Regions from separate parts of the Corynebacterium kroppenstedtii DSM 44385 genome, predicted to be linked through region 1. Evidence: riboswitches for the same ligand, from Rfam matches in the RefSeq annotation. Region 1 holds a riboswitch; the other holds the start of a gene.
What was found. Region 1 has a riboswitch for cobalamin ahead of CKROP_RS00195 (CbtB domain-containing protein). Riboswitches for the same ligand answer to the same signal wherever they lie in the genome.
Positions count from the first base shown of each region.

Region 2: linked by a shared signal. The riboswitch ahead of CKROP_RS02020 (ABC transporter substrate-binding protein) and the one ahead of CKROP_RS00195 (CbtB domain-containing protein) in region 1 are both predicted to bind cobalamin.

Region 1 covers NC_012704.1:39,966-45,301, forward strand. The annotation lists gene CKROP_RS10410 (hypothetical protein) at 1-1,282, opposite strand, end outside; gene CKROP_RS00185 (peptidylprolyl isomerase) at 1,395-1,934, shown strand; gene CKROP_RS00190 (rhomboid family intramembrane serine protease) at 2,054-2,890, shown strand; cobalamin riboswitch at 2,952-3,170, shown strand; gene CKROP_RS00195 (CbtB domain-containing protein) at 3,436-3,678, shown strand; gene CKROP_RS00200 (CbtA family protein) at 3,734-4,585, shown strand; gene CKROP_RS11390 (hypothetical protein) at 4,870-5,028, opposite strand.
Region 2 covers NC_012704.1:504,520-509,855, forward strand. The annotation lists gene CKROP_RS02010 (MFS transporter) at 1-1,136, opposite strand, end outside; tRNA gene CKROP_RS02015 (tRNA-Asp) at 1,458-1,531, shown strand; cobalamin riboswitch at 1,671-1,818, shown strand; gene CKROP_RS02020 (ABC transporter substrate-binding protein) at 1,955-3,088, shown strand; gene CKROP_RS02025 (FecCD family ABC transporter permease) at 3,085-4,122, shown strand; gene CKROP_RS02030 (ABC transporter ATP-binding protein) at 4,115-4,927, shown strand; tRNA gene CKROP_RS02035 (tRNA-Phe) at 5,086-5,158, shown strand.

The sequences.
Region 1 (5,336 bases):
CGGCGCGGGAAGCGGCGTCCTTAGCATCAGCTTTAGCCTGCTCTGCCTTATCCGCAGCCCGATCGGCAACGTCGGAAGCAGCAGCCTTGAGGTCTTCCGCCTTGTCCTTGGCGGCGTCCTTCAGCTCCTCAGCCTTGCTCTGGGCAGCTTTCTTAACCTCGTCGGTCTTCTCCTTGGCCTGGTCGGCCTTTTCAGCCGCCGCGGCCTGAGCGTCGGCTGCCTTCTCCTTGGCATCCTCTACCTTGTCCTCTTTGCTGTCGGCAGAGGAGTTCGACGTCGGGGTTTCCGTCTTGTACACCAAGTGGGGCTCGTCGTTGTTCTTCGGCGGTTCCGTCGATACGTTCTTGGAGGAACGAGACTTGTACGTTGCCCAGCCACCGGCAACGAGCGCAACGAACAGGACGATAAATAAAGGCTTCTTGCTGCGCTTCGTCTTCTTCCCAGCCGCTTGATCCAGTGAATCGGTCACGGAATCGGGCAGGCGATCGCTGACAGAATCAGGCAGGTTGTTCGACGCAGCGGCTGCAACATTGCTGGCGGTCTCCGCAGCTTTGCCCCGAACGTCGGATGCGGTGTCCTGGGCTTTTCCGGCGAACTCGCTCGCTTTGTCTGAAGCTTTGTCCGCGAACTCTGCGGCCTTATCGGTGGCCTTGTCTGCGAACTCTGCGGCCTTCTTCTGGAAAGCCTCAGCGCGTTTCTGGAGAGCATCGGCCTTCTTCGCGTTCTGCTTCCGAGCCTTGGAGGCCTTCTTATCCGCCTTCTTCTGAACTTTCTTAGCCTTCTTTTCTGCCTTGGCGCGGGCCTTATTTAACTTCTTGCCAGCTTTATCCGCTTTGTCGGATGCAAGGTCATAAGCGCGTTCGCTCTCTTCGCGGATGCGATCAACGACAGCCACGGCAGTGGGATTTGCTGAAGCGCGCAGCTGCTCCAGAGTGGACTTCTTCTTTGACATGGCCGAGTTCTCCTTGGATGAGCTTTGGGAGGACGATTTCTTGTCCTTCTTCTTCTCCTGCTTTTTAGCTTTCTTAGCCGCTTTCTTGTCCTTCTTCCCCTTAGCCTCGGAGGAATTATCAGAGGACGAATCGTTGGCGTTCTGATCTATCTTACCGTTATCGCCCTGACCACGCGGTTTCCCGGGGTTGGATTCCTTCGCTTTTGCGTATTCAACAAGGCGCTCGACGGGGTCGAAGTCGCGAGCTTCCTTATTGTCTTTTCGCTGTTTGCGGGCATCGGAGAGGTTGCGTGCCGCGCGCAAAAACATGGTTGTGTCCGACGAGTTCATGGTTCTTCCTCAGTGGTTCCTTACCGGTTTCGTGGTCAGAGGCGGATCTTTATAACGTGTCTTTTACTACTGTAGTGGGGTGAGGGGGCGGTTCGTCTAGTAACTACGTACAATGAGTGTCGTGAGTACGCAGAAGACAGCAACCGCGATTTTGCACACTAATCGTGGCGATATTTCTATCGACCTCTTCGGTAATCATGCTCCCCAGACCGTCGATAATTTTGTCGGGTTGGCTAAGGGCACGAAGGATTACTCGGAGCGCAATGCTTCGGGTGGAGAAGAGGGCCCGTTCTACGATGGCGCAATTTTCCACCGCGTCATCGACGGTTTCATGATCCAGGGTGGGGATCCGACGGGAACAGGCCGTGGTGGCCCCGGTTACCGCTTTGGCGACGAATTCCACCCTGAACTGCAGTTTGACCGCCCGTACCTGTTGGCCATGGCGAACGCCGGCCCGGGTACCAACGGTTCCCAGTTCTTCATCACCGTCGCCCCGACCCCGCACCTGAACAACCACCACACCATTTTTGGTGAGGTCACCGATGCGGATTCTCAGAAGGTCGTCGACACGATCGCGGAAACAAAGACCGATCGCTTCGACCGTCCGCTGGACGACATCGTGATTGATTCCGTGGAGATCGTCGAGAACTAGTTTGTGTCGTCGGTAATCTATCTAGTACCGACGATTGACGACGAGTAACGTGGCGCCCGTGTCAGTGCCTATAGCGTTCCGGTACGTGTACTGCGTTGGTACGTGTAACGTGTGATGACGTGCTGACACGGACGATTCGCCAAACCCCTGTGACCTCGGGCGCGCTGATTGCCTGCATCGTCGTGTACCTGGTGACCGTTGTGCAATCCGGGTCCCTGGACGGCAACACGCATGAATCGTCCTTGGCGGCGTCCTGGTGGCTGTATCTACCCGCGCTGACGCCCGATAACGAAGCTCTCCTCCGTGGGCTGACTTTCAGTTTTCTCCACTCCGGCTTGACGCATCTCCTGTTCAATGGGGTGATGTTGTGGGTGTTCGGGGTCGGCATCGAGCGCACCTATGGTTCGCTGGCGATGGCGATCATTTTTGCGGGCACAAGCTACGGTTCGGCCGCCATGATTCAATGGCGCGACCCCCTGTCCCTGACCGTGGGGGCATCCGGAGTGATCTATGGCCTGATGGCTGTTGCCGCGGGCATGTATCTGAACAATAAACCGCAGATGAGGGCGCTTATCGTCCTCATTGTGGTGAACTTGGGGTATTCGTTAATTACGCCGGGCATCTCCTTGTGGGGGCATATTGGGGGATTGCTGACGGGTGCCCTGATGGCCATCGCGATCTACGGAGCACAGATTGTGACCGGTGTTCGCGGGCCGGGCCGACGTGTGGGACGGTTCGTCGCTGCTGGTCTAGGCACCGCGGGTATGGCGCACGGTGTTGGCTCGATGTCGAGTGGCACCTCATTGCTCGGTGGTGCTGGAGGCGCCATGATGGGGGCCGGTGGATCGCAGCGAAGGCTTATCGCGCGACTGTCAGCGTCGGTCGCTGTGTTCGTGGTCGGTTGTGGAGCGATGGTGGTTTACATCGCACAGGTTGATTCCGCGCTGGGGGTATAAATTCTCGGATTGGGTGTATTTCCCGACGAAAATCGGCATCTGGGCTACCAAAAGGCGGGGATGGGGTCTACAGTTGGTGTGTACAAGACGATGAGGAACCCGGTGAGAATCCGGGGCGGTCGCGCCACTGTGACTTCGTTAGCGGTTGGGCAGTACGCCTGGTCAACCTGGTCGTTCCAGGAAGGGACAGCCCGATTATTGGATCTGCTGGGGTGAAAACCCCAGGTTGGGATCGTGTTTAACGAAGCAGCCAGATACTCGCGTTTTGTATTTACTTTCTTTGTTACGCGTCATATCAAAAGGAGTTGCTGCTGTTGGCTAAACTATATTCTTTTCTCTTGTGAAAGTAGGCGGAGTTTAACTCACGCCCATCACAAATTCTCAAACTAGGAAAATTCTTTTCTTCTAGTGTTGTTACTCCATAACGAAACGCCCAGGCAGGCGCGTGGTCTCGTATGCCAGGGCGTTTCTTCACTTTCATAATTGAGGTCTACACTCGCGTAGGAATACGCACTGTTTATTTTCCAGAAGAGGAAGTATTTGTTATGACCGATTCATCACTTCATGCCGCTCAGCCAGCATCATCTCGGACGTCGGCACGCGCGCTCGCAGAAGCGATCGATGTTCCTTCGTCATTTGTGTGGCTGTTCTCTGCACTGGTCATTGGCCTGTTGGTGTACTACTTCGTTGGTATTGACCAGGGTGCGACCAGCGTCTTCGGTAACGACATGCATATCCACGAGTGGGTACACGATTCCCGGCACTTCTTGGGATTCCCCTGCCACTAATCTTCGCGTCGTCGCCAGGGCTTTCCTGGTAGACGCCCATATTTGGAGTTAAAAAATGGAACGCCAATTCGTTCTACGTTGCGGGGGCTTCGGTTTACTTGCTGGGCTTTTGTCCTTCATCTTCGCCAAGCTGTGGGCAGAGCCCATCATCAGCCGGGCAATCGATTACGAGGAAGGGCGTGACGAGGCCCAAGACGCCCTCGATAAAGCCGCTGGTATTGCCACTGGTGGCGATGAAACCGAACTGTTCAGCCGCACAATTCAATCGACCGTGGGTATCGGTACCGGTATGGTCCTTATGGGGCTTGCCCTGGGCCTGCTGTACGCGGTGGTGTTCAGCCTGTATCTTCGGTACGCAAAGCCAACCAACATTCGAGCCGCTGCTATTGGTGTTGCAGCCGCCATGTTTGCCTGCCTGTACATCGTTCCCTGCTTGAAGTACCCGTCGAATCCGCCCGCCGTCGGTAACCCGGACACAATTAAGCAGCGCACATGGCTCTTCCTCACGATGATTATCGCGTCGGTAATCGTGATGGTCGGGGTTGTTTTTCTGCACAAGGTTTTGTCCGCGCGCATGGATTCATGGGTTGCTTTCCTGATTTCAGCCGTTGTTTTCGCGGTCATCATGTACGCGTTTAGCCGGTTGCTGCCGTCGTTGGGGCATTTGCATGCCAACATCGACGAGTTCGGCCGACACAATTCTGAGACGCCTCGTCCACTGACAGACCCGGATGGGAAGATCGTGTACCCAGGGTTCCCTGCAGATGATCTTTACTATTTCCGTGTCTACTCATTCATGGCCCAGTGTATCCTCTGGGGCGTGATCGGATTTGGCACCGCGTTGGTGTCCAAGAAGGCCATTCATAAAGCCGCTGTTCAGGCTGAGAAAGAAAAAGTCGCGGCCTAAAATTAGATCCCGTAACCGTTCCGCGTAGCTATGTAATTTAAGGCGTAGCTACGCGTTGTCATATTGGTAGACATATCGTGTGTGCCGGAAGATATCCGTGGGATCACGGGATATGTGGCCTGTCTGTACCGATACCGGCTGATACACAGCTATTTAGGTGCCAACATAGCTTGCAGACCAACAATGAAGACTTTATTGTGAGAAGTAGCACCACGGTTTCGTGGTGGTTCAAAAAAGTAGGCCACCGTGCCCTTACACGATGACCTACTCGGGGCAAACCCCTCTTAGCAGAGCTTCTCGATCAGATCGAGTAAAGCTGCTAAGTGGCCAGCCAAAGGCCCATATTTCAAAGCCAGGGCGAGGATCCGTACGATCACGGCCCTGGCTTTGCTTATGCCTTTCAGCCAGCCTTTACGGCCTCTGGGAATAGGCTTCCTATCCACACCATCACCTCCTTCCGTTAAATTGGAGGTCCCCTTCATCGCTGATAGGAGGCCCCACGTGCTTCACGCGGGACAGCCGCGCAGCAACGAAAGGGGGCTTGACATCACGTCAAGGCCGAAAGTAACCATAGCAAATTCGAACGCCCCATTGCCGGCCATGAGAAGTGGGATTGAACAGCAATGGAAACAGGGCATGTGTGCCCATACGCCTTCACATGCCCCATTAATCAGCTCGCTAACATGCTCCTAGCATGCGGTACGCCGGAGATCACTTTCCGTTCTTGAGGTGAAGGAGTCTCGCTGAACCG
Region 2 (5,336 bases), 460 kb from region 1:
AGCATGACAGGTCCGTAGATGAGTCCACCGATGAGGCTGACTAACAACAGAGGAATCCACAAGGGCGAGTTATGGGGGACGAGCCAGTAAGCAAGGGTGCACAGAGCAACTGCACCGAGGAAGAGAATTCCGGTACTTGTGCGATATCCGCGGAAGATTTTATCCGTGACCCAGCCGCAGATGAGGGTGCCAATAATTCCGGCAATTTCGAAGGTTGAGAATCCGGCGATCGAGCCGTTGAGGCTAGCTCCGTGGATGTCGTGGAGATACACAGGCGTCCAGCTGAGGATTCCGTAACGCAGAACGTAGATAAAGATGTTGGCCAGAGCTAGGAGCACCATAACGCGATTGGTCAAAATGTGGCGCCAAATGATGGTGAAGGTCGACTGGTTTGCGATCTCGCTGTCGTCGATTGCTTCGGTTTTGGCCGGGTCGTTCCGGTACTCCTCGATGGGAGGGAGGCCTTCGGACTCAGGTGTGTCTCTAATTAATAGGAAAGCGATGAGAGCAACGATGAGCGAGATAATGCCTGGGAGCCAAAACGCTGATTGCCATTGGTTTCCGGTGATGGACAATGCCCATGCGATCGAGATGCCGACGCCAGCACCGCCCACGTTGTGAGCGCAGTTCCAGATGGCCGTTTTCCACCCGCGCTCTGTCGTCGAAAACCAATGGACGAGGGCTCGGCCGGACGGAGGCCAACCCATGCCTTGGAACCACCCGTTGATGAACATGACGAGGGTGAAGATGGCCACCGTGGCATGGAGGGCGGGGATGGTTCCCAGAAGGATGTTGGTGATGCCTGACAGTGCGAGTCCGAGTGGCATGAACAGTCGTGCGTTCGCGCGGTCAGACAGCGTGGCCATCATGAACTTGGAGAGGCCGTACGAGATATAGACGGCGTTGGCAATAATGCCGATGGCGACTGTATCGAGGATGCCGTCGTTCTTGATCAGTGCGGCGACTGGCGAAATGTTGTTTCGGACCAGGTAAAAGCCTGCATATCCTATGAATATCCCCATGAATACTTGCAGACGGAGCCGAGGATATTTATGGGCGATTTCGTCTGCGGGGAGCAGGGGTTGTGGTGGGAGCGCGCGGAAGGATAATTGGCGCGCAGTTTTCTCTTGTGACACGCCAAATATTATGCGGTAGCTGGGACCCTAAAAAATATTATCAATTGGTAACTGTCGCATCGGTCGAGGTCAGACAGGCCCGCATATCCCCCGAATGGGGATAAAACCCTCATCCTTAAGCGACGGTTGCGTAGGTTTCGGGGACCTCCGGTGACCCCGCGGCGGTTTAGGGCATTTTTTCGCGCTGTTTTCTTACAGAAAACGGTCTTGACGTGGTGATTTGTGGACATTCTGTGTTCCGTGTAGAGTTCTAACACGTTCGAGCGGCTCCCCGAGAGAGCTACTCAACGCAATCGGCGCTCTTTTAATAGACGTGCTGATGGCCCTGTGGCGCAGTTGGTTAGCGCGCCGCCCTGTCACGGCGGAGGTCGCGGGTTCAAGTCCCGTCAGGGTCGCATTTATTTCGGCCGGACTTTGTGTCCGGCCGTTTTTGCATTCCGGGGGCCGCAGCATCACTGTCGTAGAGGCCGCCGTCGTATAACCCCGAATATATCTCCCCAGTGTCGCCGTGTTTCTCCTGCATAAATGGGTAGTTGAGAAGCTCTACCGTAAGCTACCTGTAGACGGATAGCCATCAAACTGGGAAATGCGGGGAATGCAGTGCGAATCTGCAACTGACGCGCAACGGTGACACGCTATTTTGCGTTAAGTCCGGATACCGCGTTTTGCCTTGGAAGGCTAGCCGTGAGCTTCGATATCTCGCGTTTAGGTAGAGAGGATAGTTTTCCATGCGCGGTTTCTCACTCTTTTCCCACTCTGGTTCGGACCATTCGTGGAGGACTCCAACACTTGCAAGCCAATCACCAAGCAATCGCCGAATGACGCGGAAACGCAGGTTGAGCGTGGCTATTCTCGCGTCGGTAACCATGCTGGGAGTGGCCGGTTGTCAGTCGGGAAATGAATCCTCAAATGATGCAGAAAAGTCAGCATCGGATAGCGCTTCGTCGAAGGGGGATCAATCGGGAGACTATCCGGTTACCCTGAAGAATTGCGGCCGGGATTTGGAGATTAAGCAAAAACCTGAACGCGTCGTTGCTTTAAACCAAGGTGTGACCGAGGAATTATTGTCAATGGGCTTCGGTGATCGAGTTGTTGGTACAGCGACCTGGACCGATCCAATTTTGGATAATCTCAAGGCTCAGAATGACAAGATCAAACGCTTGTCCGATAACAACGCCTCGATGGAGACAGTTCTCGATCAAAACCCAGACTTTGTAGCCGCGACATTTGCGCAAACGTTGGCTGATAGTGGTTCCGGAAGTTACGAGAGCTATAAGAAGGTCGGTGTACCGGCATATCTCGATCACACGGAATGCACGAAGTCGGATAAGCCGGGTGATAATGGCGACGGTGGTCGGAAAGAAAAACTCCGGATGTCTGATATCTATACAGATATTCACGATCTCGCCGAGATCATGGGTGACAAAGCCGCAGGTGATGAGCTCCAAAAGAAATTAGAGGACCGCATTGCCAACCTCAGCTCCTCAAGTAAAGACATTCCTTCCGGGACGTCTGTAGCCTTTTGGTTTGCCAATTCAGAAAGCCCGTACATGGCCGGTGGTAAAGGCGCTCCCCAGATTATTGCGGACCAGCTCGGGCTCAAGAACGTGTTTGAGGATAATTCGGAAGAATGGCCACAAATTGGGTGGGAGGCCATAGCCGCGAAAGACCCCGATTATCTCGTTGTGGGAGACCTCACCCGTAAGCAGCAAACTGCCGAGACCGCCAAGGAAAAGATCAAATTCCTTAAAAATAACCCGGTCGCGAAGAATATGAAGGCAGTGAAGAATGACCACTTGATTGTGGTTGCCGGTGGTGATCTCAACCCTGGAATTCGCACTGTTGATGGCATGGAAAAGGTTGCTCATGCTCTCGCTGATGGCAACAAGAATGATGGTCAGGGCTCCTCAGAGGACAATTCTCCGTCAGAGCAGGGGAATAGAGAAGAGTGACGTCGACAGTCAAACTCTGGATTCTCGTTAGTGCATCGCTGGTAGCTCTCTTTGTCTCAATTTTATTTTCTATAACGTTGGGGCCATTGAGTGTTTCGATGACCGATGCATGGCGAGTTGTCGCTTTCAAACTAGGTCTTAGTTCGACGCCCGAAGGGGTCACTCTTTTAGAGCAAAACGCGATTTGGGAATTGCGTATGCCACGTGCGCTGCTGGCTGCAGTGGCAGGTGCTGCTCTCTCCATATGCGGTGCCGTGCTGCAGTCTTTGCTACGCAATGGTTTGGCCGACCCCTACCTGCTTGGTATCAGTTCCGGAGCCTCGGCTGGGGCCGTAGTGGTCGTTCTTACTGCCTCGACGGCGGCGTCGTTTGTGATGGCGCCGGGAGCTTTCGCGGGAGCACTAGCAGCGTTTTCGCTCGTCCTTCTCCTCGCGTGGGCCGCGGGGAATGGTAACCACAACATTATTCTGGCGGGGGTTGCCATTACTCAGCTCTTCTCCGCTCTCACCAGTTTCCTCATCATGTTTTCAGCCGACGCGAACACCACGCGTGGAGTGCTGTTCTGGATGCTGGGCTCCTTGGCGAGTTCATCCTGGCAGACGGTTGCTCTCAGCACTGCCATCTTTGCAGTCAGCTTCGTGGTGCTCTTTTGTCATTCGACGGCGCTAGACGCCTTCACCTTCGGCGCCGATAGCGCGGCGTCATTGGGCATCAACGTCAAGCGCGTCCGGATGGTGGTTATTGGCGTTGCCTCCCTTTTAGCCGCGACGATCGTGTCCAGCTCTGGGGCGATTGGCTTCGTCGGCCTGGTCCTTCCGCATGCCGCTCGGCTGATTGTGGGAACCGGTCACCGCCGGGTGCTTCCCGTCTCTGCTGCTCTGGGGGCCATTCTGTTGGTTTGGGTCGACGCCCTGGGCAGAACGGTGGCTGCACCTGTCGAGATTCCCGTGGGCGTCATCACGGCCCTCGTGGGTGTCCCGTTGTTCATCGCTCTGTTGGTCAAGCAGGGGAGGGGAAGCCGTACTCATGTCTAACAATCATGATGCAGTAACTCAGCGGGCCGCGAACACGGATCGGTCGGTATCGTTCGTTGTTTCCGACGTGTGCTCGCGCGTTCCTCCAGTTAATAACGTGTCGTTCGAGGCTCGTTCAGGTGACACAGTCGGAATAGTCGGGCGTAACGGGTCGGGCAAGACCACTTTGTTGCGTGCTATCGCCGGCCTGGCCCCACATTCCGGTCACGTCACGATTGATGGGGAAGACTGGGATACGATTCCGCGGAAGATTCGCGCACGTCGGATGGCTTTTGTCGCGCAACACAATGTGGCTAGTGCCGACGTCACCGTCCGTGATGTTATCGCGTTGGGGCGAACCCCGTACCTCGGTGTGCTCGGGATGCGCCAAAGCGACCGTGACATGGTGGTGGCGTCGGCACGAGAGGTGGGAGTGCATGACCTGCTTGATCGGCGCTTCGTCCATCTCTCAGGCGGTGAGCAGCAGCGTGTGCATCTCGCGCGCGCTCTGGCGACGCAGCCTGATGTGATCCTTCTTGATGAGCCGACGAACCACCTTGATATCAGTGCTCAGCTGCAGCTGATGGGGTACGTGTCGAGTTCGATTTTGGTGACCGTTGTGGTTCTCCACGATTTGAACCTAGCCGCGAAGTTTTGTGATTACGTCATTGTTTTGGATGGGGGCGACCCAGTTGCTGCGGGGCCGCCGCGCGATGTTTTCACTGAGGACGTCATTGAGCGGCACTTTGATGTGGAATCGCGCGTGTGGGAAACCCCGGATGGGATTAATCTCGAGTTCCACTCGGCGACGACTAATGCCGGTTGAGTAGCCAGATTCCGTCGTCTGTGCATCCCCCTGTGCATCCCCCTGTGCGGCCTTGTAAGTGTTGTACGTGCAGGGTGTGGGGCTACTTGCGTTCTTTCTCAGGCGACAGGTAAAGTATCGTCCGTGCGTGAAGCCCGGGTTACCTGGGCTGACGTGGTGGCCAGATAGCTCAGTCGGCAGAGCGTTCGCCTGAAAAGTGAAAGGTCGCCGGTTCGATCCCGGCTCTGGCCACATCACCCCTACTACACCGATGTGTGGAGTAGGGGTTTACTGCTATGCAGCAACAGGTGCGGATACGTTGCCGTATAGGCAGCGTTGGTCGTCGTCGGGGGCTTAATGAGGCAATGCTTCATGTTCGAGAGCTCTCCATCCCGATCAGATGTGAGCGTGCTGCTACGGGTCTCGGACA